DNA from 2 places in the Peribacillus sp. genome. Region 2 is predicted to be linked to the other one. Evidence: riboswitches for the same ligand, from Rfam matches in the RefSeq annotation. Region 2 holds a riboswitch; the other holds the start of a gene.
What was found. Region 2 has a riboswitch for S-adenosylmethionine ahead of metK (methionine adenosyltransferase). Riboswitches for the same ligand answer to the same signal wherever they lie in the genome.
Positions count from the first base shown of each region.

Region 1: linked by a shared signal. The riboswitch ahead of ssuE (NADPH-dependent FMN reductase) and the one ahead of metK (methionine adenosyltransferase) in region 2 are both predicted to bind S-adenosylmethionine.

Region 1 covers NZ_JAZVJO010000346.1:324-6,840, forward strand. The annotation lists gene AC52RT_RS11025 (AAA family ATPase) at 1-478, shown strand, start outside; gene pdxR (MocR-like pyridoxine biosynthesis transcription factor PdxR) at 559-1,956, opposite strand; gene pdxS (pyridoxal 5'-phosphate synthase lyase subunit PdxS) at 2,079-2,966, shown strand; gene pdxT (pyridoxal 5'-phosphate synthase glutaminase subunit PdxT) at 2,968-3,558, shown strand; SAM riboswitch class I at 3,646-3,751, shown strand; gene ssuE (NADPH-dependent FMN reductase) at 3,851-4,225, shown strand; gene AC52RT_RS11050 (hypothetical protein) at 4,483-4,719, shown strand; gene AC52RT_RS11055 (mismatch-specific DNA-glycosylase) at 4,985-5,494, shown strand; gene AC52RT_RS11060 (glycoside hydrolase family 15 protein) at 5,803-6,517, shown strand, end outside.
Region 2 covers NZ_JAZVJO010000557.1:97-6,828, forward strand. The annotation lists gene pckA (phosphoenolpyruvate carboxykinase (ATP)) at 426-2,015, opposite strand; SAM riboswitch class I at 2,308-2,474, shown strand; gene metK (methionine adenosyltransferase) at 2,692-3,891, shown strand; gene AC52RT_RS18265 (gamma carbonic anhydrase) at 3,999-4,520, opposite strand; gene AC52RT_RS18270 (alpha/beta hydrolase) at 4,634-5,440, shown strand; gene mnmM (tRNA 5-(aminomethyl)-2-thiouridylate-methyltransferase MnmM) at 5,477-6,049, opposite strand; gene mnmL (tRNA modification radical SAM protein MnmL/YtqA) at 6,046-6,732, opposite strand, start outside.

The sequences.
Region 1 (6,517 bases), on a different contig from region 2:
GAAACTGTTTCACAACCACATGACCATTGAATTACTTGAACCATTTTTCAAGTTTAGTCCTGAGATGTGGAGACTATCAGATTTATTTAGAACAGAAATATTTAAAGCTGTTTCTGAGAGTGAGCTGAAAGGCTTGATATTTACCTATGTGTGGGCTTTTGACCAACCAGAGGATTGGAAATATGTAGACGATCTCTGTGAAATTTTTCAATCAAAAGGGGCAACGATTTATTTTGTTGAGTTAGAATCTGAAATGAATGTGAGACTAGAACGAAATAAAAGCCCGCACAGACTTGAGCAAAAACCTACCAAAAGGAACATAGATTGGTCAGAAAATGAATTAAGGGAGTCCATGAAAAAGCACAGATTGAACTCCTTCGACGGTGAATTAAAAAAAGAAAATTACATAAAAATTAATAATACTAAATTAAGTGCGATAGAAGCCGCTAACCTAATTTCGGCAAGATTTAATTTATAATCATGTAAGCTTGGAAGTACTTTTCAAGCTCTTTTTTTATTCAAAAAGTACTTTTGCTTCATCAGTTCGTTCATATCCTGTTAAAACCCCCAGCTCTCTAATAAACCATTCAGTGCCTCTGTTAGTTTAGTCTCTGGGATGCCAGCAAAGCCAAGAATGATTTGTGGATGTGAAAGGTTCTGTTTTGCCATTGAGTAGAGCGATACTGGATAGATTTTAAATCCAGCTGCAGCAGCTTTTGTGACGAGTGTGTCTTCAGTCATTCCATTGTTAACTGCTAATACAACATGAAGCCCCGATTGCTCACCAATGACTGTAATCGTAGAAGAATAGGGCTTTATTGAGGCTAAAACCCTTTCTAACTTACGACGGTAAAGTTTACGCATTCGATTCAAATGTTTCTCGAAGTCTCCCATTTTCATAAATTCGGTTAAGATATGTTGATCTATTCTTGAAACAGTAGAGTGGTAGAAAGAGAGATCTTGCTTATGCCTAGCAAGCAGCTGTTTTGGCAGGACCATATAGCTGATTCGAATGGATGGCATGAGTGATTTTGAAAACGATCCTAAGTAGATGACTTTCTCTGTGTAATCTAAGCTCTGTAGGGAGGGAATTGCTTTACCAGTATATCGAAATTCACTATCATAATCGTCTTCAATAATAAATCGATTTGAATGCCCGCTGGCCCAGTTTAATAATTGTGTCCTTCGGTTAACAGACAAAACGGTGCCGTAGGGAAAGTGATGGGAAGGGGTCACATAGACGATATTAATCGGTGAGTTCTCGACATTTTTCACGATCAGGCCTTCTTCGTCTACTGCGAGTGGATACACCTGATGATTATAGCAAGTTAAAATTTGCTGAATTAGATGATACCCGGGATCTTCGACACCATAAATGGTAGTTGGGTTTAATAGTAAAACGAGCTGCTGTAATAGAATTTCAATCCCAGCGCCCAAAATAATTTGATCTGGGCTGCATTTTACACCTCTAGCATGATATAGGTATACCGCGATTTCATGACGCAGCTCTATTTCTCCTTGTGAGTCTCCAAGTAAAAGCCATTCATGATGGTCTTCATGCATACTGTTTTTGGCATATTTACGCCATTGTTGAAAGGGGAAGTTTTCTGTATCAATCTGACTAGGATGAAAATCAATAGTAATTGAATTCATTTGTAGATTCGTTTGTAAGGGCAGTGTACTTTTTGCTCCGATATATTCCAAATCTTCCGATGCCATCACGAAATAGCCTTTACGTGGAATAACCTCGAGGTAGCCTTCAGCGGTCAGCTGTTCGTAAGCTGTTTCAACTGTGTTTAAACTTATATGTAAGACATCTGCTAACTTACGTTTTGAGGGAAGCTTTGTTTGGAAAAGCAGCCTGCCTTCCGTAATTTCCGCTTTAATATGTGCGTATAATTGTTCGTACATCGGAATGGAACTGTCTCTATTTAATTCAACGGCTAACCTATCCATCTAGTCTCCTGCTTTCTCTGAACCCATCGTTTTATGTAAAACTGACACTTTTAATACATTCACTTGGTTTTTATACTAAAGAACAAATAGTAAAAAATCAACATAAATTGGGAGATGAAGAGATGAATAAAGTAATAGCAACGGATGCGGTTAAACGAGGGATGGCTCATATGCAAAAGGGCGGAGTCATCATGGATGTTGTCAATGCCGAGCAAGCTAAGATTGCGGAAGCAGCAGGTGCAGTAGCTGTAATGGCCTTGGAAAGAGTGCCTTCTGATATTCGGGCAGCTGGAGGAGTCGCAAGAATGGCTGATCCAAGAATTACTGAAGCTGTCCTGAATGCTGTCTCGATTCCTGTAATGGCAAAAGCAAGAATTGGACATATCATCGAAGCTAGAGTGTTAGAAGCCATGGGGGTTGATTATATTGATGAAAGTGAAGTATTGACCCCAGCTGATGAAGAGTTCCATATTCTGAAAAGTGCGTTTACGGTGCCCTTTGTCTGCGGCTGTCGTGATTTAGGAGAAGCAGCTCGGAGAATAGGTGAAGGAGCGTCCATGCTTCGTACAAAAGGGGAACCAGGTACGGGAAATATTGTGGAAGCTGTTCGTCATATGCGAAAAGTTCAGGCTCAAATTAGAAAAATAATCTTAATGAATGACGATGAATTAATGGTTGAAGCGAAGAACTTAGGAGCCCCATATGAGATTCTTAAACAAATTAAAAAAGAAGGGAAATTACCGGTCGTGAACTTTGCTGCTGGAGGAGTGGCTACGCCATCTGACGCTGCCCTGATGATGGAACTCGGTGCTGATGGGGTATTTGTTGGCTCTGGGGTGTTTAAATCGGAAAACCCAGAGAAATTTGCCAACGCGATTGTTCAGGCAACGACGTTTTATAATGATTATGAATTAATTGGGGCGCTTTCTAAGGAACTTGGATCTCCAATGACAGGTATCGATATTTCTAAGCTTGCTGTGGCAGACCGTATGCAGGAGCGAGGGGTGTAACATGGCAGTAATTGGTGTAGTCGCCTTACAAGGTGCTGTGGAGGAACATCGAAAACAAATAATCGATACAGGTTCTGAAGCCGTAATTGTCAAACATCCTGAGCAGCTAGAAAAACTGGATGGGCTGATTATCCCAGGCGGTGAAAGTACAGCAATTGGGAGCTTAATGGCCCGTTATGGATTTATCGAAGCGATTAAAAATTTTTCTAATCAACAAAAACCTATATTCGGTACCTGTGCCGGCCTGGTCCTCGTTGCGAAAGGGCTTGAAGGGGCTGAGTCTGCTCATTTAGAAATCATGGACATCGTCGTTAAACGCAATGGTTTTGGGAGACAAATTGATAGTTTTGAAGCAAATATTGAAATAAAAGGGATGGAGGCTCCTTTTCAAGCGGTATTTATACGTGCACCGTATATTATATCAGCTGGTGATCAGGTTGAAATTCTAGCACGAGTAGATGAAAAAATAGTCGCCGCCCGCTGTGATCATCTCTTAGTCACTGCGTTTCATCCAGAACTGACCGATGATAACCGATTTTATAAAATGTTCAATGAAATGGTTGGATCGTCAATGGTAAGCCATTCATCTTAATACCACTGATTATAGTAAATGAGTATGGTTTTTATATATAATCTTGACAGAGACTATTCGAACAATTATGATAATTATAACTTAATATTCTTATCAAGAGAAGCTGAGGGACTGGCCCTTTGAAGCTTCAGCAACCTATGCTTTCGAGCAAGCAGGTGCTAAATCCAGCAAGTAGTGTCTTGAGAGATAAGAGTAGATTCAAAATGTCCTCTTTCTCTTTGAATGGGGATATTTTTGTGTGTAAGAAAAGCAGCAAGACGATAAAACATGTATCATGAAAGGATCCTACACTATGAGTGAAATTGTTATTTTATCTGGGAGTCCTTCCTCCCCCTCACGAACAGATTTAGTACTGAACTATGTAAAAGGAATCATTGAACAGCATGGATTTAAGGTCACTACTGTAAGCGTACGTGATTTCCCTGAAGGTGACTTAATTCATGCTCGGTATAATAGTCCTGAAATAAAAAAATTTTCTGAACTGATTGAAAAAGCGGATGGAGTGATTATTGGTTCTCCTGTATACAAGGCTTCCTATACGGGTGTATTAAAAACGGTTATTGATTTACTGCCAGAGGGTGCGTTAAAGAATAAACCTGTTTTACCAATCATGGTCGGTGGAAGTCCGGCACATTTACTGGCCATTGATTATGCATTAAAACCGTAAATCGCCGTCTTAAAAGGACAACCGCTTCAAGGAGTTTATATAATAGATAAGAAAATTAACAAAGAAAACTTGTCAGCACCAATAGAGGATGAAGACCTATTACAACGCATTACGGTTCAAGCAGAAGAATTCGCCGAAGCGATTCAAAAGGTACAGATCATACACGTTTAAGATAATAACAGCCACCGGCCATCCATGACTAATCGTAAACTAGCAAGCTATGAGCCTTCCCTGTCAGGGTTTGTCCTTTTATGGGGATGAGTAAACAGTATCCACAGCTTGAACATCATAACGTATTTTTCCCCGAAAACTATCAAGAGGAGTTTAAGGATATCTTCATAAAGAAACAACTCCCAGACAATCCGGCTATATATATTTGTTATTCAGGTAAGTCTGAAGCTAGTCTAGCGCCTATGGGACATAGTAATCTATTTTTTCTCATCAATGCACCATATTTAAAAAACGACTATGCTGAAAAAAATATTCAAATGTAGAAAAAAAGGGGTTGAGTAACTTAAAGCAAAACATCATGTATCAAGGGCATGTCCTCTAATACGTTTTCGCAAACTTTCTCCAAAATTAGAAATAAGTCTAAAGATATCAAAAACCTATGGTTTGTTGGTGGCAGTACTCATCCTGGCGGGGGCACCCCCATTGTGACAAAATCAGGTCAGCTTGTTGCTAAAGAGATTATGAGGGAATAGATACTTTGGTTAGCTTGTATTATACTATAGGGACTTATAGTCAAAGGAGTAGAATATGGATCATATTCCAGATCATCTTGATAAAAACTTACTCATCCTGTTTATCGGCTTTAACCCAAGTATACGTTCAGGAGAAGAGGGACATCATTATGCAAATCCCGCTAATCGATTTTGGAAGATTCTCCATGAATCAGGCTTAACATCCCGCAGGTATTTGCCTAAAGAAGATGCAGCCCTGCTGGAGCTTGGATATGGGTTCACGAATATTGTGTCGAGACCGACAGTGGGAGCAGTGGATATTACGAGAGAAGAATACGTGATTGGACGGCAGCAATTGAAAGAAAAAATCCAAGCTTACAAGCCTAAATATGCTTGCTTCGTGGGCAAGGGTGTTTATCAGGAATATTCACGAAAGAAAAAGGTGGACTGGGGATTTCAACCGCAGTCAATCGTGCCAGGAACCGTCGATTTTGTCGCCCCTTCATCGAGTGGATTAGTACGAATGAAAGTAGAGGATGTTACAGATATATACCGAAAACTCGCCGACGCATTGAAACTAAGGTGAGGAACACAGTTGGCTTTCGGGCCAGCTGTTTTTTTATTTTTAAAAAGTATTAAATTGTTTTAGCTATGACCGATACACTATATATAAGGACCATATACCTAGTGAACGATCCTTACAAACCATCGACCCCTTTGCCAAAGGTGTAGGCAAGTGTTCATTTTAGTAGAATATCCTTTCTTGATTATCACATGAACAGGTTTCTACATAAACTATCACATGTAAATCAACTTGTTCGGACTTATTTTTATTCACTAATTGAAAGCGCTTTAATGAACGGTGAAAGCTGATAATAAACGGGGGTGTCTAGCATGAAATTAAATGATGCGCTTGATGTATTAGATCGGATGCGTCTTCCCAATGGTGCGTATACAGCGAGTATCTCACAAGACTATAATTATGTTTGGATTCGTGATGTGGTCTATACAGTACTACCATTTTTACAAAGTCCTTCTGAACGGTATGAAAAAGCTTATCATGCTTTGTTTGATCTTTTTAAAACGTATGAATGGAAAATTGATATCCATCGTGAAAAGAAACCAATGTATCTCTTTGAACACATTCATTCCCGCTACTCGACTGAATTAAAGGAAATCAGTCAAGAGTGGGGACATGCGCAGAATGATGCGCTAGGAGCCTTCTTATGGGGAGTTGGGGAGGGCGTTCGGCAAGGGCAAAAGATTATTCGAGATGAGAAAGACCTTTTGATGGTTCAAAAATTAGTAGACTATCTAGAGTGTTTACAGTACTGGGAAGCACATGATAATGGAATGTGGGAAGAAAATATTGAATTGCATGCTTCAAGCGTGGGAGCCTGTGTAGCGGGTCTACACTCAGTGAAAATGCTGGTAAATGTCAACGATGGATTAATTCAAAAGGGTGAAGAAACATTGCGCTTTCTCCTTCCACGAGAAAGTATAACTAAAGAGACAGACCTTGCCCTCCTGTCACTTGTTTATCCTTATCGAATTGTTGATCGGAAAACAGCACTAAAAATTGTGGAAATGGTTTCTCAAAAGCTGGAGC
Region 2 (6,732 bases):
TGAACGAGGATTTAGCGGATCTGATGCCAATCGTCCGCTTTAAATGAAGAGATTTACGAGAAAGCCTGGCTATTTAGGCAGAAAAAGGGAAAAATTAAGGGCCAAGATGTTATTTTATGAAGGCGTTTCTGCGCGGACCGGGGTTATCCAGAACGTGTATCTAAAAGGGTGTCGGGTCGAATCTTTTGGTGAAAGGGCGGAATGATCTTGACTATGGGCCGAATAAAATGCCGGAAGGGGCGTATGTTTCTCACTTAAGGACGAATGACAGAGGATTAAGTGGATTTAATGCCAATCTCGGTGATTTAACTCGGTGGATTTACCAATATATGCTGAGTTTTTAAAAATTCAGATGTAGATATACATTCATATAAATAAAAAAACGCTCTCCACACAAGATCAATGATCTTTTGGGAGAGCATTTTTTATTTGACTAATGGGCCGCCTAATTCTTTAATTGTACTGGCTACATTTGAAAATTGTTTGAAGTTTTCATTGAATTTTTGTGCTAGTTCGATGGCCTTAGCTTTATAGGCATCTTTGTCTTCCCATGTTCGTGTAGGCTGGAGTACTTCGTCTGGAACGCCGGGCACGTGTAGTGGAATATCAAAGCCAAATACTTCGTCCTTGATGGTTTCGACGTTGGTTAATTCTCCTTCTAGTGCTGCCTGTACCATGGCTCTTGTATAAGCAAGCTTCATTCGGCTGCCGACGCCGTACTCGCCGCCAGTCCAACCTGTATTGACGAGGAATACTTTTGCGCTGTGTTCATCAATTTTTTCGCCGAGCATTTCTGCATAGCGGACTGCAGGAAGCGGTAGGAATGGTGAACCAAAGCAAGTGGAGAACGTAGCTTCGGGGGAGGTGATGCCTCTCTCCGTTCCAGCTAATTTACTCGTATAGCCGCTTAAGAAATGGAACATGGCTTGTTCTTTCGTTAGTTTACTGATAGGAGGCAATACGCCTGATGCATCAGCAGTTAGGTAGATAATCGTTGTTGGGTGACCTGCAACACTTGGATCAACGATATTATCAATCGATTGTATTTGGTAGGCAGCACGTGTATTTTCAGTCAAGGCACTGCTGTCATAATCCGCAATGCGGGTATCTGGATGAAGAACTACATTCTCAAGAACGGCACCAAAACGAATGGCGTCAAAGATTTGAGGTTCTTTTTCACGAGATAAATTGATGCATTTTGCATAGCAGCCGCCTTCGATGTTGAAAACGCCATTTGAAGACCAGCCATGCTCATCATCACCAATTAATTTTCGGTTGGAGTCTGCAGATAATGTAGTCTTGCCAGTTCCTGATAAACCAAAGAATAAAGCGACGTCGCCTTCTCTGCCGACATTGGCTGAACAATGCATTGGAAGAATCCCTTTTTCAGGAAGAAGATAGTTCATTACTGAGAAAATAGATTTTTTCATTTCTCCTGCGTATTCAGTACCGCCGATTAATACCGTCCTGCGTTCAAAAGAAATAATAATAAACGTTTCTGACTGTGTACCGTCTACGGCTGGATCTGCTTTAAAGTTTGGTGCTGATATAACCGTGAATTCTGATAAATGATCTTGAAGTTCTTCTTCATTTGGCCGAATAAATAATTGATGGGCAAACAGATTATGCCAAGCGTATTCGTTAATTATTTGAATGGGTAATTGATGTTGTTTATCTGCACCTGCAAAGCCTTTGAAAACAAATACTTCATCTTTTTGTTTTAAATACTGCAGGACTTTATCGTATAACTTTGCAAATACTTCACTAGAAATCGGTTGGTTTACAGTACCCCAATCAATCTTTTCATGAACAGCTTTTTCATCTACTATATATTTATCCTTAGGAGAACGTCCTGTGTATTTTCCGGTTTCAGCTTTTACAGCTCCTGTTGACGTGAGCTGCCCTTCGTTGCGGCTTAAAACTTTTTCAACTAATTGAGGTACAGAAAGCTGCACATGTATGTTGTTACCGGATAATAATTGGTGTAACTCATTTGAGATATCAAGCGTATTCATATAGGAGATACCTACCTTTTTTTGAATTTATAATCAATTTATAAATAGTATAACACATTAGTTTTAATAGTCTATACTATTTGTTTTGTTTCTTGTATTTTCTGAGAGGAAAAGGTTTTAATTGGTGAAATTTATTGAAAGGATCTATAGGCTATATGCCTTTTACTCCATTTTTCCTTTGCACTATGACATTATGTGAGGATAGTGGAAAATAGAAACTTTTTCTTCTGAATAGGAAATAAGTATTGACAGAATTTGTAGAATTACGTTATGATTTTAAATTGTACGGATTCTCTTATCCCGAGATGGTGGAGGGCCAGGCCCAATGAAACCCAGCAACCTGCTAGAATGTTTGATTTTGATAAAACAATAAATTGCTTTAATCAGCAATTGTTTGCAAAATCATTTTAGTGTTGGTGCTAACCTGAGCAAGGTAAAAAAACCCTTGAACGATAAGAGTGAAAGGATCATTTCGAGACAACAAACCTTTCCTCAAAAACTAGGAAGGGTTTTTATGCGTTTAATCATTCTTTTTTACTATGAATGATTCGCATCAACCTTTCTGCTTCTATTATATAATACCAACTGGGAATGAGTTTCGTCTAACAAAATGGGAAAGATAATGTGAATGGCTGCCATTCCTTTTCTTAGCCTGAACATTTGAGGAGGCAAAAGAATGTCAAAGAAACGTCGTTTATTTACTTCTGAGTCTGTGACAGAAGGACATCCGGATAAAATTTGTGATCAGATTTCAGATTCAATCTTGGATGCTATCCTAGCTAAGGATGCAAATGCACGTGTTGCATGTGAAACATCGGTTACAACTGGTTTAGTTTTAGTTGCTGGTGAAATTACTACTTCTACCTATGTAGATATTCCAAGAATCGTGCGTGATACAATTGCTGGTATTGGATACACACGCGCAAAATATGGTTTTGATGCTGAAACATGTGCTGTATTAAGTTCGATTGATGAACAGTCAGCAGATATTGCTGCTGGAGTCGATGAAGCTCTTGAATCTCGTGAAGGCCAAATGACTGATGATCAAATTAATGCAATCGGTGCTGGAGATCAGGGATTGATGTTTGGGTTTGCTTGTAACGAAACAGAAGAACTTATGCCGTTGCCTATTTCATTGGCTCATAAGCTTTCTCGTCGTCTAGCAGAAGTCCGTAAAAATGGAACGTTAGAGTACCTTCGTCCAGATGGTAAAACACAGGTAACGATTGAGTATGATGAAAATAACAAGCCGGTCCGTGTAGATACCATTGTTATTTCGACTCAACATAGTCCTGATGTTACATTGGAACAAATTCAACGTGATTTAAAAGAACATGTCATTAATGTGGTAGTGCCTAGCGGGTTAATTGATGATGAAACAAAATATTTCATTAATCCGACTGGCCGTTTCGTCATTGGAGGACCACAAGGTGATGCAGGTCTGACAGGACGGAAAATTATTGTTGATACGTACGGTGGATATGCTCGTCATGGCGGCGGCGCATTCTCTGGTAAAGATCCGACAAAAGTGGATCGTTCAGCTGCGTATGCTGCGCGGTATGTAGCGAAGAATTTAGTGGCAGCGGGTCTGGCTGACAAAGTAGAAGTACAGCTTGCTTACGCTATCGGTGTAGCTAAGCCGGTTTCAATCGCTGTTGATACATTCGGTACAGGAAAAGTGGATGAAGATATTTTAGTGGACTTAGTCAGTGCGAACTTTGATCTTCGCCCTGCTGGAATTATTAAAATGCTCGATCTTCGTAGACCGATTTATAAACAAACTGCAGCGTATGGACATTTTGGCCGTACGGATGTCGATCTTCCTTGGGAACGTACAGACAAGGCAGCTTCTTTAAAAGAACAAGCAAAAGCATAAACAAAAAAAGAAGTCTTACCTAGGTAAGATTTCTTTTTTTTGCATTATCCTGCTTTTCTGAATCAATACTAGAACAATCAAGCTCTTATATGTAATGAATTCATATCTTATTCTAGTGGAGCAGTGTATTTATAATATTGGCCCTTTTCGGCATATTCGGTTACTATACGCTCCATATCATGTTTGTCCTCTTCGGTTAGCTCGCGGATGACTTTAGCCGGTCTTCCGAATGCCAACGTGTTAGGTGGAATCACTTTCCCTTGAGGGACCAAACTGCCGGCTCCTATAAATGCACCCTCACCGATTTCAGCTTTATCAAGAATGATCGAGCCCATTCCGATAAGTGCACCTTTCCTAACTTTACAGCTATGAAGAATAACTTGATGTCCAATCGTCACTTCATCTTCAATAATCAGAGGATTATTAGGGCTTTGGTGTAAAATACTATTATCCTGTATGTTAACTTTTTTTCCGATAATGGTTGGAGCAACATCCCCTCGAATGACGGAGTTGAACCAAATGGTTGATTCAGCATCAATGGTAACATCACCTGTTATAATTGTATTCTCAGCAAGATAAACGCTTTCAGCAATTTGAGGTATTTTGTTTTTATATGGGTAAACTGGCATATTTAAAACAAATCCTTTCCGAAATCGACATTTTTTATGTATTATTTGTATTATAAAGGACGAAAACCTATTTGGAAAAAAATACACCTTGAAAATGATAGGGGGGACATCATATGTGGAAATGGGAGGCTGAAGGAAGCCCGAAAGCTGTAATTGTTATGGTACATGGAGCAATGGAACATCATGGCCGATATAAATGGCTGTCACAAATGTGGCGCTCTGCTGGGTATCATGTTATTATGGGGGACCTTCCAGGCCAAGGAATGACAACAAGAGCCTATCGAGGACATATTAATTCATTTGAACAGTACTTAAATGAGGTCAGGACTTGGATTGAAGAGGCATATGAATATGCGCTTCCAGTCTTCCTGCTGGGACATAGCATGGGAGGCCTGATTGCTATTAGACTTTTACAAGAAGATGAATTGGAAATAGCCGGCGTCATTCTTTCTTCACCTTGTTTAGGACTGATGGCTCAGCCGCCTAAGCTCCTCGGTGCGGCTTCAATTGGGTTAAATATTGCGTTGCCTAAATTAAGAATTGATGCGGGTCTCAAGCCTGAACTAGTTACGAGAAATTTAGAAATCCAGGAAGAAGATCTCAACGATTCATTATATGTTACGAAGGTTTCCGTTCGCTGGTATCGTGAACTACTGGGTGCAATTAAGGAGGCCTTTGAGGATATTCCGGAATTTCAGGATGTTCCAATGCTATTAATGCAGGGTGGAGACGATAAGATAGTTGACAAGCGCCCCGTCAGAGAATGGTTTAATTATAATCAATGCAGTGAAAAGCAATATAAAGAATGGCACGGACTTTATCATGAGATTTTTAATGAACCAGAAAGAAACGATGTATTCACCTATGCGCTTAGTTTTGTGGAAACCCGCCTGAAGACGCTGGGATACGTAGTTCAATGAAAAGAAGCTGCCTAAATTTGGCAGCTTCTTTTTAATCTATATTTTTTCTATAGCAAGGATAAATGGGGGGTCGTTCACTTGATTTATAAACTGGTATTGCAAGACATGTGCACGATGCTGAGATAACGCTGCGGCGTATTCGAGTAGATGGTCGCGTTCTTCAGCACCCCCAGGATGACCATGATAAATAACGAGGACAATCATTCCGCCTGGAGCCATAATATCAAGGAGCTGTTCTACACTTGAAATAGTCGTTTCAAAATGTGTGATAATTGACTTGTCGCCGCCAGGAAGATAACCAAGATTAAAAATGGCAGCTTTTATTTGACCGTGGTGTTTCTCGGGAATACGATAGGTCACTTGTTCATGTCCAGCAGTAAATAATGTGCATCGTTCGGTTACCTGCTCGGATGCTAGTTTTTTCTTCGTTTGATCAATCGCAGCTTGCTGAATGTCAAACCCATAAACATGCCCTTCTTCACCGACCAGATTTGCAAGAAAAACGGTGTCAAAACCATTTCCGACTGTTCCATCAACGGCGATATCTCCATGAGTTAAGGAGTCTTTCAATAAACGACTGGCAAATGGTAAGATCTTTTCTAGTTTCATTTACGTGGACCCTCCGTTATGTATAATTTCCCCTGATAGCTGTTACGTTTCTTTAATTCTGCATCAATGGCATTCAATACTGCCCACTTGTTAACGCTCCACATAGGCCCAACCATTAATTCAATAGGGCCGTCGCCTGTTATGCGGTGAATAATCATCTCAGGAGGAAGAATTTCCAGCTGATCACAAACAAGCGAGATATAGTCTTCAAAGGTAAGAAACTCAAGCAGCCCTTTTTCGTATTGTTTGACCATTGGTGTTCCTTTTAGAAGATGCAGTAAATGAATTTTGATTCCTTGAACATCGAGGTTGGCAACTTCACGTGCTGTTTCCATCATCATTTCATAAGATTCCTGCGGAAGGCCGTTAATAATATGAGAACAGACACGTATGCCATGCTTGCGTAATTTTTCAACACCTTCTTTGTAGCAGGCAAAGTCGTGAGCACGATTGATCATCTGAGCTGTTTTCTCATGCACGGTTTGCAGTCCAAGCTCCACAATAAGATACGTCCGTTCGTTAAGCTCGGCCAAATACTCAACAACATCATCAGGTAAACAATCAGGCCGAGTACCTATAGATAAACCGACAACATTTTTTTCCTGGAGAACGCCTTCGTATTTTTCCCGAAGTACTTCAACAGGTGCGTGTGTATTCGTAAACGCTTGGAAGTAGGCCATGTA